One region of the Enterobacter sp. CFEC122 genome, then DNA from elsewhere that is predicted to be linked to it. Evidence: predicted binding sites of a transcription regulator. Region 1 holds the regulator's gene; each other region holds the start of a gene.
The links. The regulator Fur, encoded in region 1, represses iron uptake genes when iron is present. The targets are predictions, from matches to a motif close to ATAATAATGAGAACNACTATCAA.
Positions count from the first base shown of each region.

Region 2: a site for Fur is predicted at 2,183-2,205, ahead of sodA (superoxide dismutase [Mn]). Genes of this name have one in related genera too.
Region 3: a site for Fur is predicted at 2,368-2,390, ahead of ACVCAM_RS03310 (TonB-dependent siderophore receptor). Genes of this name have one in related genera too.
Region 4: a site for Fur is predicted at 1,463-1,485, ahead of ACVCAM_RS21040 (siderophore-interacting protein). Genes of this name have one in related genera too.

Region 1 covers NZ_JBRIQR010000053.1:20,540-24,385, forward strand. Annotated here, with positions in the region: gene ybfF (esterase) at 105-878, shown strand; gene ybfE (LexA regulated protein) at 1,007-1,294, shown strand; gene fldA (flavodoxin FldA) at 1,450-1,980, shown strand; gene fur (ferric iron uptake transcriptional regulator) at 2,272-2,718, shown strand; gene chiQ (ChiQ/YbfN family lipoprotein) at 2,810-3,136, opposite strand; partial or broken gene ACVCAM_RS23940 (OprD family outer membrane porin) at 3,184-3,846, opposite strand, start outside.
Region 2 covers NZ_JBRIQR010000025.1:22,582-26,427, reverse strand. Annotated here, with positions in the region: gene cpxA (envelope stress sensor histidine kinase CpxA) at 1-689, shown strand, start outside; gene yiiM (6-hydroxyaminopurine reductase) at 743-1,417, opposite strand; gene sodA (superoxide dismutase [Mn]) at 1,489-2,109, opposite strand; gene ACVCAM_RS17205 (MFS transporter) at 2,272-3,537, opposite strand; gene ACVCAM_RS17200 (alpha-galactosidase) at 3,582-3,846, opposite strand, start outside.
Region 3 covers NZ_JBRIQR010000002.1:302,252-306,097, forward strand. Annotated here, with positions in the region: gene ACVCAM_RS03310 (TonB-dependent siderophore receptor) at 52-2,301, opposite strand; gene fes (enterochelin esterase) at 2,446-3,645, shown strand; gene ACVCAM_RS03320 (MbtH family protein) at 3,656-3,846, shown strand, end outside.
Region 4 covers NZ_JBRIQR010000038.1:16,928-20,773, reverse strand. Annotated here, with positions in the region: gene ACVCAM_RS21050 (methyl-accepting chemotaxis protein) at 1-895, shown strand, start outside; gene ACVCAM_RS21045 (PadR family transcriptional regulator) at 892-1,386, opposite strand; gene ACVCAM_RS21040 (siderophore-interacting protein) at 1,534-2,298, shown strand; gene ACVCAM_RS21035 (DNA repair protein) at 2,299-3,468, opposite strand.

The sequences.
Region 1 (3,846 bases):
CCAGGTTGGCGGCAAAAGTCAGATTAAACTGGAACCTTGCAGCCGGGCGGCAGAATGGTCAACATGATACCCTAACCTGACATACGTAAAAAAAGAACTTTGCCATGAAATTGAATACCCGAGCGCAAACTGCACAATCGCCGAACAATAATTCTCCCATCGTACTGGTTCACGGGCTTTTTGGCAGCCTGGATAACCTGGGCGTGCTGGCGCGCGAGCTGGTTACCGACCACGATATTCTTCAGATCGATATGCGCAATCATGGTCTTTCCGGCCGTTCCGACGAGATGACCTACGCCGCGATGGCGCAGGATCTGCTGGATACGCTGGATGCCAACCACTTGCAAAAGGTGACCCTCATCGGGCATTCAATGGGCGGTAAAGCGGTGATGGCCCTGACGGCGCTGGCCCCGGAGCGTATTAACGGCCTGGTGGTGATTGATGTTGCGCCCGTGGATTACGACGTCCGCCGTCACGACGAAATTTTTGCCGCCATCAATGCGGTCACCGAAGCGAGTGCCGCGACGCGTCAGCAGGCGGCTGCCGTCATGCGTGAGCATCTTGATGAAGAAGGCGTCGTCCAGTTCCTGCTGAAGTCGTTTGTTGACGGCCAGTGGCGTTTTAACGTGCCGGTGCTCTGGAACCAGTACAACAATATCGTGGGCTGGGAAACCGTGCCCGCCTGGCCGCACCCTACCCTCTTTATTCGCGGCGGTAACTCCCCTTATGTTACCGACGCGTACCGCGACGCCATACTGGCGCAATTCCCGCAGGCTCGCGCCCACGTCATTGCCGGAGCCGGGCACTGGGTGCATGCGGAAAAACCTGACGCCGTGCTGCGCGCCATTCGCCGCTATCTTGCTGATACTGCAAATTGATTAAAAAGAGAGCGACTGGAAGGCTGCGGGCTTCCAGTCGTTGGCGCGCCGTTTTTGGTGATGTATGATGGCGCGCTTATCGCCCGGGCATTAGCAGGGCGGCGTGTTTCCCCCGAAGTCTCAGAATCATGGCCAAAGAACAAACGGACCGTACGACACTAGATCTGTTCGCGAATGAGCGTCGCCCGGGACGACCGAAGACGAATCCGCTTTCGCGCGATGAACAGCTGCGTATCAATAAACGCAATCAGCTTAAACGCGATAAAAATCGTGGGCTTAAGCGTGTCGAACTGAAGCTCAACGCCAACGCGGTCGATGCGCTTAACGAGCTGGCCGACGCGCGAAATATTAGCCGCAGCGAGCTCATTGAAGAGATGTTGATCGCCCAGCTTGAGATGCTGCGCAGCCAAGCATAAGTCTGAAAATTCCCTTAATTACCCTTTTCATGTAGCACAGAGTGCAGTCCTGCGCGATAGCTGTTTCCGCAGGGTTGCCAGTTCTGCTATTATTGCCCTTATCCGTGGCCGAATTGCGCCACCATACTATTAAGTTTCAAGAGGTTATTTTACTCATGGCAATCATCGGCATTTTCTTTGGCAGTGATACCGGCAATACCGAAAATATCGCGAAAAACATTCAAAAACAGCTCGGTAAAGACGTTGCTGATGTGCATGACATCGCCAAGAGCAGCAAAGAAGATCTCGAAGGCTATGACATTCTGCTGCTGGGTATTCCGACCTGGTACTACGGCGAAGCCCAGTGCGACTGGGATGATTTCTTCCCGACGCTGGAAGAAGTGGACTTCAACGGTAAGCTGGTTGCCCTGTTTGGCTGTGGCGACCAGGAAGACTACGCCGAGTACTTCTGTGACGCGCTGGGTACCATCCGCGACATCATTGAGCCGAATGGCGCTGTGATCGTCGGCCACTGGCCAACCGCCGGTTACCACTTCGAAGCGTCCAAAGGCCTGGCCGATGACGATCATTTCGTGGGTCTGGCCATCGACGAAGACCGTCAGCCAGAACTGACTGCAGAGCGCGTCGAGAAATGGGTTAAGCAGATCCGTGAAGAACTGCACCTGGACGATATTCTCAACGCCTGATTTTTATCGCGGCGCAACGGCGGTTGCGCCCGCGCACCAGGTCAAACCGATTAAATTAATTGCTACAATCTTTTAACTTTTTCGCCCAGACCTGTACAATGTCTCCCTGATAAAATGTGGTTTTCCACCGAGCAAGTTTGTTGGTGATACCCCATTTTTATAAGCATATTTTGCCTGAGACTTGCAGTTTTCATTTAGCCATGGCAGTTCTATAATGAGACGCATTATCCCGGGTGCATTTTCTGTCACTTCCTACAGAAGTGAATCGTTTAGCAACAGGACAGATTCCGCATGACTGACAACAATACCGCATTAAAGAAGGCTGGCCTGAAAGTTACGCTTCCTCGGTTAAAAATCCTCGAAGTGCTTCAGGGTCCAGACAATCACCATGTCAGTGCGGAAGACCTTTATAAACGTCTTATCGACATGGGTGAAGAGATTGGGCTGGCTACCGTCTATCGCGTGCTGAACCAGTTTGATGACGCGGGCATTGTCACCCGTCATAATTTCGAAGGTGGTAAATCTGTCTTCGAACTGACCCAGCAGCAGCACCACGATCACCTGATCTGCCTCGACTGTGGCAAGGTCATTGAATTTAGCGATGACTCTATCGAAGCGCGCCAGCGTGAAATCGCCGCGCGTCACGGCATCCGTCTGACCAACCACAGCCTGTACCTTTATGGTCACTGCGCTGAAGGCGATTGCCGCGAAAATGAACATGCGCATGACGCAAAATAAGTGAGTGTTCATACTCTGAGCCAGCCGTAAGGTTGGCTTTTTTTTGCCAGAAAAAAGCCCTGTGGCACAGTGCCACCGGGCGTAAAGCAACTTATTTATTATTATTGCGTATCTCGTTCCAGATCTTATCGCAACGCTTCGCCACTTCCTGATCGTTACCGGTTTTACGTGCCTGGATACAGGCCTGGTAATCCATCACGCGGACATTCTCCTGCGTCGCGAACTGCTCGTGCGCTTTCTCTTTCTTCAGCACGTTCAGCACGCTCTGGCAGGCTTCAATTTTCTCCGGCGATCCTTCCGCAGTATTAATGCAGGCGCTGTAGGCCTCCTTGAGGCGGGAGTCCTCTTTCGGTGCCTGAGTCTGGGCACACGCCACCAGCCCCGATGCCAACAGCGCGACGATTACGATTTTTTTCATCATTTGCAGTCTCCGGTCCGGCGGGATCTAACCCGCCGGACGATTCATCAGAAGATGGTGAACGGTGCGATAACCATGAATTTCACGTCACGTTCATCCTGGAAGATGTTGCCGTAACCGCCCGCGTAGCTCGGGATATCGGAGTGGTTGTCGTACTGGGTGAAGTGCAGTTTGAACATCGTGCCTTTCGCGCGGCCATCCTGCAGGGTATAGATAGCATCCAGGCTGTAGGAAGACTCTTTCAGGCGATAGTTTGGATCGTAGTAAGCATCCGGTGTTGCCATGTCGGCAGGTTTTGCATCCCAGGCGTAAGCGTAAGAAGCGCCCACGGCCCAGCCCGGCAGGTTCCAGTTTTTCAGGTCATACATCGCGCCGAAGAAGACCGCTTTCTCACCGTCGGCGTTGAAGTCGGAGCGGTTATCCCACCAGATATCAAGACGACCGTTGGAGGAAGCATAGGTCGGGGTCATACGCTGCAGGAAGTAGCCCTGCTGCCCTTCCGCTTTCACCCATGTGCCTTCCAGACGTAAATCAACCTGACCGACCTTGTAGCCGAAGGTTAACGCCTGCAGCCACGCGGTGCCGTCGTAGATATCATTGACGCCACCGTTACTGACTTTGTCGCGCGTACCGTAGAACTGGTAGCTGGTACTCAGCGGGCTACCCGCAATATCAAACTTATAGCTGGCCTTGGCAAAGTATTGATCGAT
Region 2 (3,846 bases), on a different contig from region 1:
TGAGCGCGCTCGATCGCATGATGACGGCCCAGCAGCGCCTGCTGTCGGATATCTCGCACGAGCTGCGTACCCCGCTCACGCGCTTACAGCTGGGTACCGCCCTGCTGCGTCGCCGCAGCGGTGAGAGCAAAGAGCTGGAGCGCATCGAAACCGAAGCGCATCGTCTGGACAGCATGATCAACGATCTGCTGGTCATGTCGCGCAATCAGCAGAAAAACGCGCTGGTGAGCGAAACGGTGAAAGCCAATCATCTGTGGCATGAAGTGCTGGATAACGCGGCGTTCGAAGCGGAGCAGATGGGCAAATCCTTCACCGTTAACTTCCCGCCGGGTCCATGGCCGCTGTACGGTAACCCCAACGCGCTGGAAAGCGCGCTGGAAAATATCGTGCGTAACGCCCTGCGCTACTCGCACACGAAGATTGAGGTGGCGTTCTCGGTGGATAAAGACGGGATCACCGTCATCGTCGACGACGACGGTCCTGGCGTCAGCCCGGAAGACCGCGAGCAGATCTTCCGTCCGTTCTACCGCACCGACGAGGCGCGCGACCGGGAATCGGGCGGTACGGGGCTGGGGCTGGCGATTGTGGAAACCGCCATGCAGCAGCATCGCGGCTGGGTGAAAGCCGACGACAGCCCGCTGGGTGGGCTGCGGTTAACGCTGTGGCTACCGTTGTATAAGCGTTCGTAGCTGTTAGTGCCGGGTGGCGGCTTCGCCTTACCCGGCCTACTTTTTACTGAGGTCTATTTACCCCACAACCTCCGCGAATTATCCTCGATCTTGCTGCTTAAACGCCGTTTCTGCATCGTTCTTGTCCAGCTGGTCGACAGCCCCGCCGCCGACAGCAGGCGATGATACTGCTCGTCATCAAACGGCATATGCCACGCAATGGCGCAGGCGTCGTAAACAGACACCTCACTCAGGCGTGATACCAGCTCAAGCGGCGCATCCGCTGAAACCTGCCCAGCCAGCACCACCCGGTACAGCCAGCCGGTTTTACCCGCGCTTTGCATCTGAGCCGACATGTCATGAATGCCGAAATGGTAGTTGAGCTTGAAGCACGGCGAGCGCGGCTGCGTCACCTGAATCAGGGCATCGCCCCAGCGGTAGATATCACCAATAAACACGTTCTTTTCGGTGAGCCCTTCAGTGGAGAGATTTTCACCAAACGCGGGAGCAACGAAGAGATCCGCCTGCTCCGGGAACTCTGCCTTCCAGTGCTGATAGTGCTCGCGCGGGTAGTGGCACAGCGCGCGCTCCGGCCCGCCGTGGATCTTCTTTTCGGCCTGCTCGTCACCCGCAAGCCCGAGGTCGGTTAACGTCAGCTCACCGTCGATCTGAATTTTGGCGATGGCGCTCGGGCGGCTGCCGTCGTACTCCCTTACCTTGCCTGTAAATACATTCACCGGATAATGCATCGCTGCCTCCATTACGCAGATACAAAAAAAGCGAGCCATCAGACTCGCTTCTCACAGGCGTCAATGCAACCTTATTTTTTAGCGGCGAAACGCGCTGCTGCTTCGTCCCAGTTCACCACGTCCCAGAACGCTTTGATGTAGTCCGGGCGACGGTTCTGGAATTTCAGGTAGTAAGCGTGTTCCCACACGTCCAGACCCAGGATTGGGAAGCCGGATGCGCCAGAGATCGCTTCACCCATCAGCGGGGAGTCCTGGTTCGCGGTAGAAACCACGGCCAGTTTATCACCTTTCAGTACCAGCCACGCCCAGCCAGAGCCGAAGCGGGTTGCAGCGGCTTTCTCGAATTCCGCTTTGAAGTTGTCAACGGAACCGAAGTCGCGCTCGATAGCCGCTTTCAGGTCGCCCTGCAGGGTAGTACCGGTTTTCAGGCCTTTCCAGAACAGGCTGTGGTTAGCGTGACCGCCCGCGTTGTTGCGCAGCACGGTTTTCTTGTCCGCTGGCAGCTGGTCCAGCTTGGTGATCAGCTCTTCAACAGGCAGGTTAGCGAACTCAGGCAGGCTTTCCAGCGCGGCGTTCGCGTTGTTCACGTAGGTCTGGTGGTGTTTAGTGTGATGGATTTCCATCGTCTGCTTGTCGAAATGCGGTTCCAGTGCGTCGTAGGCATACGGCAGGGATGGCAGTGTATAACTCATAATCCTCTCCATTATTGTCGGGCGGCACAGCTGTTAATGCCGCGTAAGCAGTTGGTTCATTATAGTTAATTAAATGATATTGAAAATGATTATCAATGCCGTAGTTTTTATAAGGTTATTCATTTTTTGACCAACGCCGGAATAGTGAGTGGGTTCAGGGCGTTAATGAACTTCTAGCGCCTTATTGCCTGCCGCAATCTCCTCCCTGCTGCTGAGCGTAAACGCCGACACCACCGTAATCGCCAGCACGAAACAGCCCAGCATCAGGTACGTCTCCTGGAAACCGATCCGGTCATACATATTCCCGGCAAACGCGGAGAGGAAGATTGCCGCCGACTGTTTCGCGAACTGGAAGCCAATCAGATAGATAGTCGCCGAAAGACGCGTATCAAACACCCCGGTGATGTACTTGAAGGCCCCCACCAGCAGGAACGGCACCTCCAGCGCGTGCAGCATCTTCAGGGCAATCACTTCTACGGCGGTGGTGGCAAACGACGAGCCGATAGTGCGCGTCGCCATAATCACCCCGGCGATCAGCAGCGTGTTTTTCGCGCCGATGCGGTTAATGATCCACGGTGAACAAAACATGATGATCGCATTGCAGATTTCCCCGGCAGTGGTCGCAAAACCAAAGGCGCGAGTGCCCTCCTGCGGCGTGGCGAAGAACGTTTTGAAGAAGGTAGCAAACTGCTGGTCGAAGACGTCGTAGACGCAGGCCACACCAATCACATACAGAATAAACATCCACATTCTGCGCTGACGGAACAGGCTAAAGACCGTTTTCGCGGTGATCTGCGGCTGGTTGGCACCCAGCGCATTCATCACCTGCGCCGTCTGGTTGGGTCTTGGCTTTGCGACCACCAGCAACAGCATCAACAGCAGCGCCGCCCCCGAGCCCATCCAGAAAACATACGACGGATCGATGCCGAACAGGATCCCGCCCGTGGAGGCGCACAGCCCCCAGCCGAGGCAGCCAAACATGCGCGCCTTGCCGTACTCAAAGAAACTGTTACGGCTCACGCGTTCAATGTAGGCCTCAATGGCTCCTGAGCCCGCCGAAAAGACAAAGCCGATATAAATGCCGCCGCTCAGCGCGCCCAGCCAGATGTTGGCTTTCAGTAACGGCGCAAAGACGTAGAGGAAGAAAGGGGCAAACAGGAACAGCAGCACGGAGATGATCCACAGCAGGTGTTTTTTCAGCCCCAGTTTATCCGAGATCACCCCAAGCACCGGCTGGAAGGCAATGGCCGAGAGTGAGATGCAGGAGAAGACGATGCCGGTATGGGTTTTATTGAGGCCGATGATATCCGACAGCCAGATCGGCAGGAACGGAAAGCAGGTGGCCATGATGAAAAAGTAGAGAAAGAAGAACAGCCCGAAAATCCAGAAATTAGGGTTGTCTTTGTGGGTACAGGTTGTTGTGTTCATTATTTTTATCCTCAACGGAGGGCCAGTTTCCCGGCCCGTCACCTTTACACGCGTTCCACGCCAATCAGGATGGCGCTTTCCGGATCGAGAATCGGCAGCGCAATGCCCGCCTGCATCAGCCACTCACCGCTCGCCGTTTGCGGGGCCTCCATCCATGCCGGCAGCTTGCGCATGGTATGGCCTCCTTCACCGGTGATGTGAATATCAGGGTGATCGAGCAGCGAAATACGATACTGCGCGCTGGCCTCAAGCCCCGGCATGCGCAGCGGCATCATCAACGTGTAGTCCGGCATGGCGAGCTGGCTCACG
Region 3 (3,846 bases), on a different contig from region 1:
TGCCCTCACCCAGCCCTCTCCCACAGGGAGAGGGCGGCGTTGTTGCCTTTATCAGAATCGCGTATTCACGCTCATATACCACGTGCGGCCTGGCTCATTATAGGTATAAGCCCCCGCGCCGTACATATACGCGCCGGTGGTGGCGTTCCCGGTCGTCTGGGCATTACCCGCACGCCACTGACGCTTGTCGAAGACGTTATCCACGCCGCCGGTCAGGCTGACGTTTTTGGTCATGTCCCAGGTCGCGCTCAGACCAACGATGCTGTACGGGCTGACTTCATCTTTCTCAGACCCGGTCACTGGCTGACCTTTGTAGGTGTACTTCTTCGGCTGCTGCTTGCCGTACCAGGTAAAGGTCGACTGGAGCGACACGTCCTGATGAACCTGCCAGCTCAGGGTCGAGTTCAGCGTGTACTCCGGAATGATCGACAGACGGTCGCCGGTCTCCTTGTTCTTGCTCTGCAGCATGTAGGTGATGTTGTTGGTCCAGTTAATGGTGTCGCTGACCGGCACGTTCAGGGAGCCTTCCAGCCCTTCAACCACCGCTTTCGGTACGTTTTCCCACTGGTAGATATCCGTCTGCACTTTACCGGACGAGGTGTGGCCGATCGGCGCGTAGCCCGCTTCGATCTTGTTGCGGTAGTCGTTGCGGAACCAGGTCACGCCCGCCAGCCAGCCGTCGCGCTTCCACTCCAGACCAATCTCTTTGTTGATGCTGGTTTCGGCCTTAAGATCGTCGTTACCCATCATGTAGCAGCCTACGCCGTCGGAGCTGGCGTAGCAGCCCTGACCTTTGCTGTAGAGCAGGTAGTTCGGGTTGGTCTGATACAGGCTCGGCGCCTTATAGGCGCGGGCGATGCCCATCTTCAGCGTGAAGTCATCCCCCAGACCCTGCGACAGGTTCAGGGACGGGCTCCAGTTGTTGCCGACGATGGTGTGGTGGTCGAAGCGCAGGGCAGGGGTCAGCATGGTGCTGTCGGTCAGCTCCATGTTGTTTTCGGCGAACAGAGAGAAAATCTCTGCCGAAGTGTACGGGCTGCGGTCATTGCTCATGCCCGGAATGGTGCCGCCCTGCTGAGTTTGGGTGAAGGAGGTTGAGTCCTTCATGCGCTGCTGGTTCCACTCGGTGCCAAGCGTCAGGTTCTGGTTAACGAGGAAATCAATCGGCAGGTTGATTTCGCTGTGCAGCATCACGTCGGCCAGATCGGTGTCGGTGAATTTATTGCTGTTGAACAAGCCTTCCGTACCGCCCGCCAGCCCTTCACCCAGACGGGAGTTGCGGGTGTGCTCGTACTGCGCCCAGTTGCTGGTGGTAATGCCGTTATCCCAGCCGCCGTTCCAGGTCACCGCGAAGTTCTGGCGATAGATACGGTTGGTTTCTTTGCCGTAGTTCTTTTTCACCAGGCCGCTGGAGCTGTTGTCGTTGTTAGTGTTCTGGGTATCACCGGCGTAGAGGTTGTTCTGGCGGCTGTAGCCCGCCTCAAATTCCAGAGACTGCATCGGCGCAAAGTCCCAGCGCACCACGCCGTTGATGTCTTTATTTTCTACACCCTCGCGGCCAGCAGGCAGCGTGTCGGCGTAGGCACCGGTACGGTCAGACTGGTGACCCTGGTTGATGTCCCACGCGTCGGCCTGGGTTTTGTCCAGGTTACCGAACATGCGGAAGCTGAAGTCGCCGCCCAGCGGGCCGCTCAGGCTGAAGTTGGTGCGTTTGGTGGAACCTTCATCCTTGTGCTCAGGCGCATTCAGGTAGGTGTTCCAGGAGCCGTGCCACTGGTCGTCGAATTTTTTGGTGATGATGTTCACCACGCCGCCTGCCGCGCCGTTGCCATAGCGCGCGGCGGCCGGACCGCGGATCACTTCGATGCGCTCGATCATCTCCGGCGGCACCCAGCCGGTATCGCCGCGGGTGTCACGCTCGCCGCGCCAGCCCAGACGGATGGAGTTACGGCTGGTCACCGGCTTGCCGTCGATCAGGATCAGGGTGTTTTCTGGCCCCATGCCGCGGATATCAATCTGACGGTTATTCCCGCGCTGGCCGCTGGTGGAGTTACCGGTCAGGTTAACGCCCGGCATGGTGCGGATGATTTCCGCCACGTCGCGCGCGGGCGGGTTTTTGCGGATCTCATCGGCGGTGATGGTCGATACCCCCGGCGCCTGCAGATTCTGCTCGGCGGCGGTGATCACCATCGTATCTTCGTGCTGCGCAGAGGCGGTGTTGTCGTCTGCCAGAGCAGGCAGCGCGACGCCATAAATCCCTAAATTGACCAGCAAGGCCAGAGAGTGAATCTTCTTATTCATTGTACGTCCTGCTTTTGTGGTTGTTTTATGAGCGCTTCCCACAGCGCGGGCACTACGCTATTGCAAATGCAAATAGTTATCAATAATATTATCAATAAAATTTGCTCTGAAACAAAAAAGACTGTTAAACATGGGGTTATAAGGGTGACGGCGTTAACAACGGGAAGTGAAGCGTGGTGGCAGTCGAAAAACGGGCCTGAATGGACGCCGGAAAAGGGAAACTATCGCGTCACGTTCTGGTGGCGTGACCCGGCAGGAACGCAAAGAACGTCACCGATTAAACGCGTCTGGCTCTACGTCACCGGCGTGACCGATCACCACCAAAATGCCCGCCCGCAGTCCCTCGAACGCATTCCCGATACCGACGTCTGGCAGTGGCAGGGCGAGTTCAGCCCCGAGTGGCGCGGAAGCTACTGTTTTATCCCTTCCGTGAATGAAAACGATTTTGCCAGCGTTGTGTTTGAAGGCGAGCAGCCGGAACGCATGGCGCTGCGTGAAGGCTGGCGCAAGCTGCTGCCGCACGCGGTTTCAGACCCGCTGAACCCGCAAAGCTGGCGCGGCGGGCGTGGCCATGCCGTCTCGGCGCTGGAAATGCCGCAAGCACCCGTTCAGCCGGGGTGGAATCATCCCGATACGCCGTATCAGCCGCCAGTCTGCATTGAGTGGGAAAGCGCGCGCCTGAAAAATCGCCGCCGCATCTGGATTTTCACCACCGGGGATCATAGCCCGGAACGCCCGCTGGCGGTGCTGCTCGACGGGCAGTTCTGGGCCGAAAGCATGCCGGTCTGGCCTGCGCTGGCGTCGCTCACCGCCGGGCGCAACCTGCCGCCAGCGGTCTACGTCTTAATCGATGTTATCGATATGACGCATCGCAACCGCGAGCTGCCGTGCAATCCCGACTTCTGGCTGGCGGTGCAGGAAGAACTTCTCCCCCTTGTTAAAAAACGCGTGCCGTTTAGCGACCGTGCTGACCGTACGGTGGTGGCTGGCCAGAGCTTTGGCGGTCTCGCGTCGCTTTATGCTGGCCTCAACTGGCCGCAGCGTTTTGGCTGCGTGCTTAGCCAGTCCGGCTCCTACTGGTGGCCACACCGCGGCGGCCAGCAGGACGGGCTGTTAATCGAGCAACTTAAAACCGGCGAAATATCCCCTCGCGGGTTACGCATCTTTCTTGAGGCCGGGCGCAACGAGCCGCTCATCTTCCGCGCGAATCAGGCGATTTATGCCGAACTGCACACACACCAACCGGTTATCTGGCGTCAGGTTGACGGCGGACACGATGCGCTTTGCTGGCGCGGTGGGCTGACGCAGGGGCTTATCACCCTCTGGCAGCCGCTTATTCACTAACGGAGTCTGTATGGAATTCAGCAATCCTTTCGATAATCCGCAGGGACAGTTCGTCATTTTGCAAAACGACCAGGGGCAGTACAGCCTGTGGCCACAGCAGTGCGAACTGCCGGCAGGGTGGGGCGTGGTGTGCGAAGCACAGTCTCAGGAGGCGTGCCAGCAGTGGCTGGCGGAACGCTGGCAGACGCTTGAGCCGTCTTA
Region 4 (3,846 bases), on a different contig from region 1:
GAATTTTGCAAAGGCCATTGCAGAGGGCGATCTGACGGGCAGCATTACGCCACACGGCAAAGACGAAACGGGCCTGCTGCTGCATGCCCTGATGGAGATGAAGACGCGTCTGCTGGACATTGTGCAGCAGGTGCAGACCGGCTCGGAGAATATCTCCAGCGCTGCCGCGCAGATTGTCGCCGGGAACCAGGATCTGGCCGCACGCACGGAAGAGCAGGCCAGCTCCGTTGAACAGACTGCCGCCTCGATGGAGCAGATCACCGCCACGGTGAAAAATACCGCCTCGCATACCGGTGAAGCGACCAACCTTTCTGCCGATGCCGCCACGGTGGTCAAAAACAACGGTGAGATGATGAAGCAGGTGACCAGCAAAATGCGCCTGATTAACGAGACCTCCAACCGGATGTCCGACATTATCGACCTGATCGATGCTATTGCGTTCCAGACCAATATTCTGGCGCTGAACGCGGCGGTGGAAGCGGCGCGCGCCGGTGAGCACGGCCGCGGCTTTGCGGTAGTGGCCGGAGAGGTGCGCCAGCTTGCCCAGAAGAGCGCGTCGTCTGCCAGCGAAATCCGCGAGCTGATTGAGAGCTCCACCAGCCAGACCCAGGACGGGATGAACCTGGTCGAAAAAGCGAGTGGGCTGATTAACGGCATGGTTGGCAACGTGGAGGAGATGGATGCGATCCTGCGCGAGATCCGTCAGGCCAGCCATGAGCAGACGGAGGGGATCTCGCAGATCAACAGCGCGATTGGCCTGATTGATGCCACTACCCAGCAAAACTCCGCGCTGGTGGAGGAATCCGTCGCGGCGGCGGCATCGCTTAACGAACAGGCGATGCACCTGAAAGAGCTGGTACGCGTATTCCGCGTGAGCGAGCACGCACCGGCTTAATCCAGCTGGGAGATCTCCAGCGCCGCGCGGTCGATTACGCCGATAATCTGCTTAAGCTGCGCGTCGCTGAGCTCTCCCTGATTCACCTTCAGGTCTAATACCGCCTTGAAGTTATCCAGCGCCCGCTTCATCTGGGGGTTTTTGCGCAGCTGAAAGCCGACGCTGCGCGCTTTGATACGCACCTGGATCTGTTCCAGCTGTTCCCGGTTTTCGTCCAGCCAGCGTTGTCCTTCAGCGGTAATCGCAATGCGCTTACGCCCGTTCTCTTCTTCTGTAATGGTGATAAACGTCTGATCCTGCAAATAATCCAGGGTTGGATAGATGACGCCCGGGCTCGGGGTGTAGTTCCCCTGGGTCAGGTTCTCGATCTCTTTAATCAGCTCATAGCCGTGGCTCGCGTTGCGGGTCAGGATATCCAGAATCACCAGCCGCAAATCGCCGTGGCCGAAAAAGCGCGGCCGACGTCCGCCGCCCTCGTGTTCGTGTCGCATAGTATTCCCTTTGTTTTGATATATCTAAACTATATCTAAGATATATTCAGATGCAATCTAAAAGATCTTGCATTTTTCCTTATTAGTAATCATTATCATTTGAAAATTGATTTAGATATATCGTATTCACCAGAAAAGGGTCTAAAAATGGCATCTACTCGTTATCCACAGCGTGTTCGTAATGACCTGCGTTTTCGCGAGCTGACGGTGCTCCGCGTTGAGCGCGCCAGCGCGGGTTTTCAGCGCATTGTGCTAGGCGGCGAGGCGCTGGAGGGCTTTAGCTCCCGCGGTTTCGACGACCATACCAAAGTCTTTTTCCCGGCACCCGGGACAACGTTTACGCCGCCGGTGGTCACCGATGAAGGCATCGACTGGGGTGACGGCGTGCGTCCGCAGGCGCGCGACTATACGCCGCTCTATGATGAGGTCCGTCATGAGCTGATGCTCGATTTCTTCATTCATGACGGCGGCATTGCCAGCAGCTGGGCGGTTGAGGCGAAAGCGGGAGACAAGCAGACCATTGGCGGCCCGCGCGGTTCGCTGGTGGTGCCGGAGGATTACGCCTGGCAGCTGTACGTGTGCGATGAATCCGGCATGCCCGCGCTGCGCCGACGCTTAAAGAGCATTGCTCAGCTGCCGGTTCGCCCGGACATACACGCGGTCGTGACGGTTGGGGATGAATCGTACCAGGACTATCTGGCGGACCTGAGCGCGTTCAATATCACGTGGGTGGTGGGCCACAGCGAGCAGGCAGTCGCTGACCATCTGGCGGCGCTGAGCGTTCCGGAGGACGATTACTTTATCTGGCTGACCGGGGAAGGGAAGGTGGTGAAACGCCTGAGCCGTCAGTTTGAAACCGACGCGATTGACCAGCAACTGGTGCGTGCCAGCGCATACTGGCACGCCAAATAATCAGGCTGCCGAATCCAGCTGCGCTTCGCTCACCTGATGTTCGAGCGAGGCGCGGACCTCGTGCAGCGCTTTCTCCTGCTGAGCAAAGTACGCTTCCATATTGCTCAACGACGAGACCAGCAGCCAGGACTCCTCTTTCTCCAGCTCCGCCAGCTCGTTCACTAAAATGTCGATTTGCTCGCGAACCTGCGCCATTTTTTTGCGGATACGTTCCAGATCGTTCAGCCTGTCGCTTGCCATCAATGGTTCGAAGCCCTGCTGCAGGCGGGCCACCAGCGAACGAATGGCTTTCACATCGCCGCGCTGCTTCGCCTGGTTAAGCTGTACCATCATGCTGTTGGCTTCTTCTTTCAAATCGTCCGCCACCAGATCCGGGTGGCAGAGCTTGCTCGCCTGCCGCCAGAGACGCTTGAGCTCGTTCTGGTCCTCTTGTGAAAGATGCTTACCTTTGCGCAGCCGCACTTCGGCATCGTGATGCTGTTCGCGATACTTCTCGTACTCTTCGTTCGCCTCGTCGCGCGCCTGACGCGCAGGCTCCTCTTCGCGCGTTAAGCCGCTCTCCAGCTCCAGCGCTTCGGCCAGCAGGTTGGCAATCAGATTGCTTTGCTGCTCCAGATGCTTACGCGCCTCAGCGGCCTGGACGGAGTCGGCCGGGAGATCGCGCCAGCGCTGGGTGAGCGTCGCCAGCACCTCTACCGCCTGCGCCATATAGTGCTGGCAGCGACGGTAATCCTCCTCGCGCCGACGCGCTTCCGCCTGCTGACGACGCAGGTTCAGCTCCGCCAGCGTTTTACGCAGGGCGAGGATCTGCTGCATCAGCGGCCCCAGGCGGGAGAAATAGAGATCGTTGAACTCATCAAGCTGCTGCACCCGCGCGTTGCGGCGGTCAATCAGATCGCGCAGACGCTCTTCCAGCGCCTTCAGCTCCAGCTTGCTGGCCGCCACCTGCGGATCGCGCCACGGCGTCACGGCGCGCTGGCCCTGCAGCCAGGCGGTAATGGCCGCCATGGCCGCGGTGTAGTTCTTCTCCTCAAGCGCCACGACGATTGCCTGTAGATCATCGTCAAACGCTTCATTTTTCAGGCGTGTCAGCTGGCTCCGGATGATGTCGTCATCTTCCAGTTCAATGGCATTTTTAATGATTTCTAGCCGTTTGATCGGTGTGCTCATGATGCCTTTCGCTTTGGCGCTTAAGTATTTGAGTTAAGGTTAGTTGTTGTAAAAGCTACAGGAAATAATACACACGGATGATGATCGGCGCGATGGGGGATTTCTTTAGTTTTTAGGGTTTGTGAGGGTGAGCGGCACGCCGGACTATGTGTGATTGATTCCGTATGTGCTTGCATAGGGTGCAGCAAAAATCAGAGGCGGGGTGTAACCTGGCAAATGCTTGGGGGAAAACTCAGGGGACAACAAGGGGGCACCCGTTATTCAGCCAACAAAAAAGCCACTCAATCGAGTGGCTTAATTATATGATTCTACAGCTTAAATTTGGTATCCCCTGCTGGACTAGAACCCGCGACCTGGCGATACTGAGCTCCATTTTAA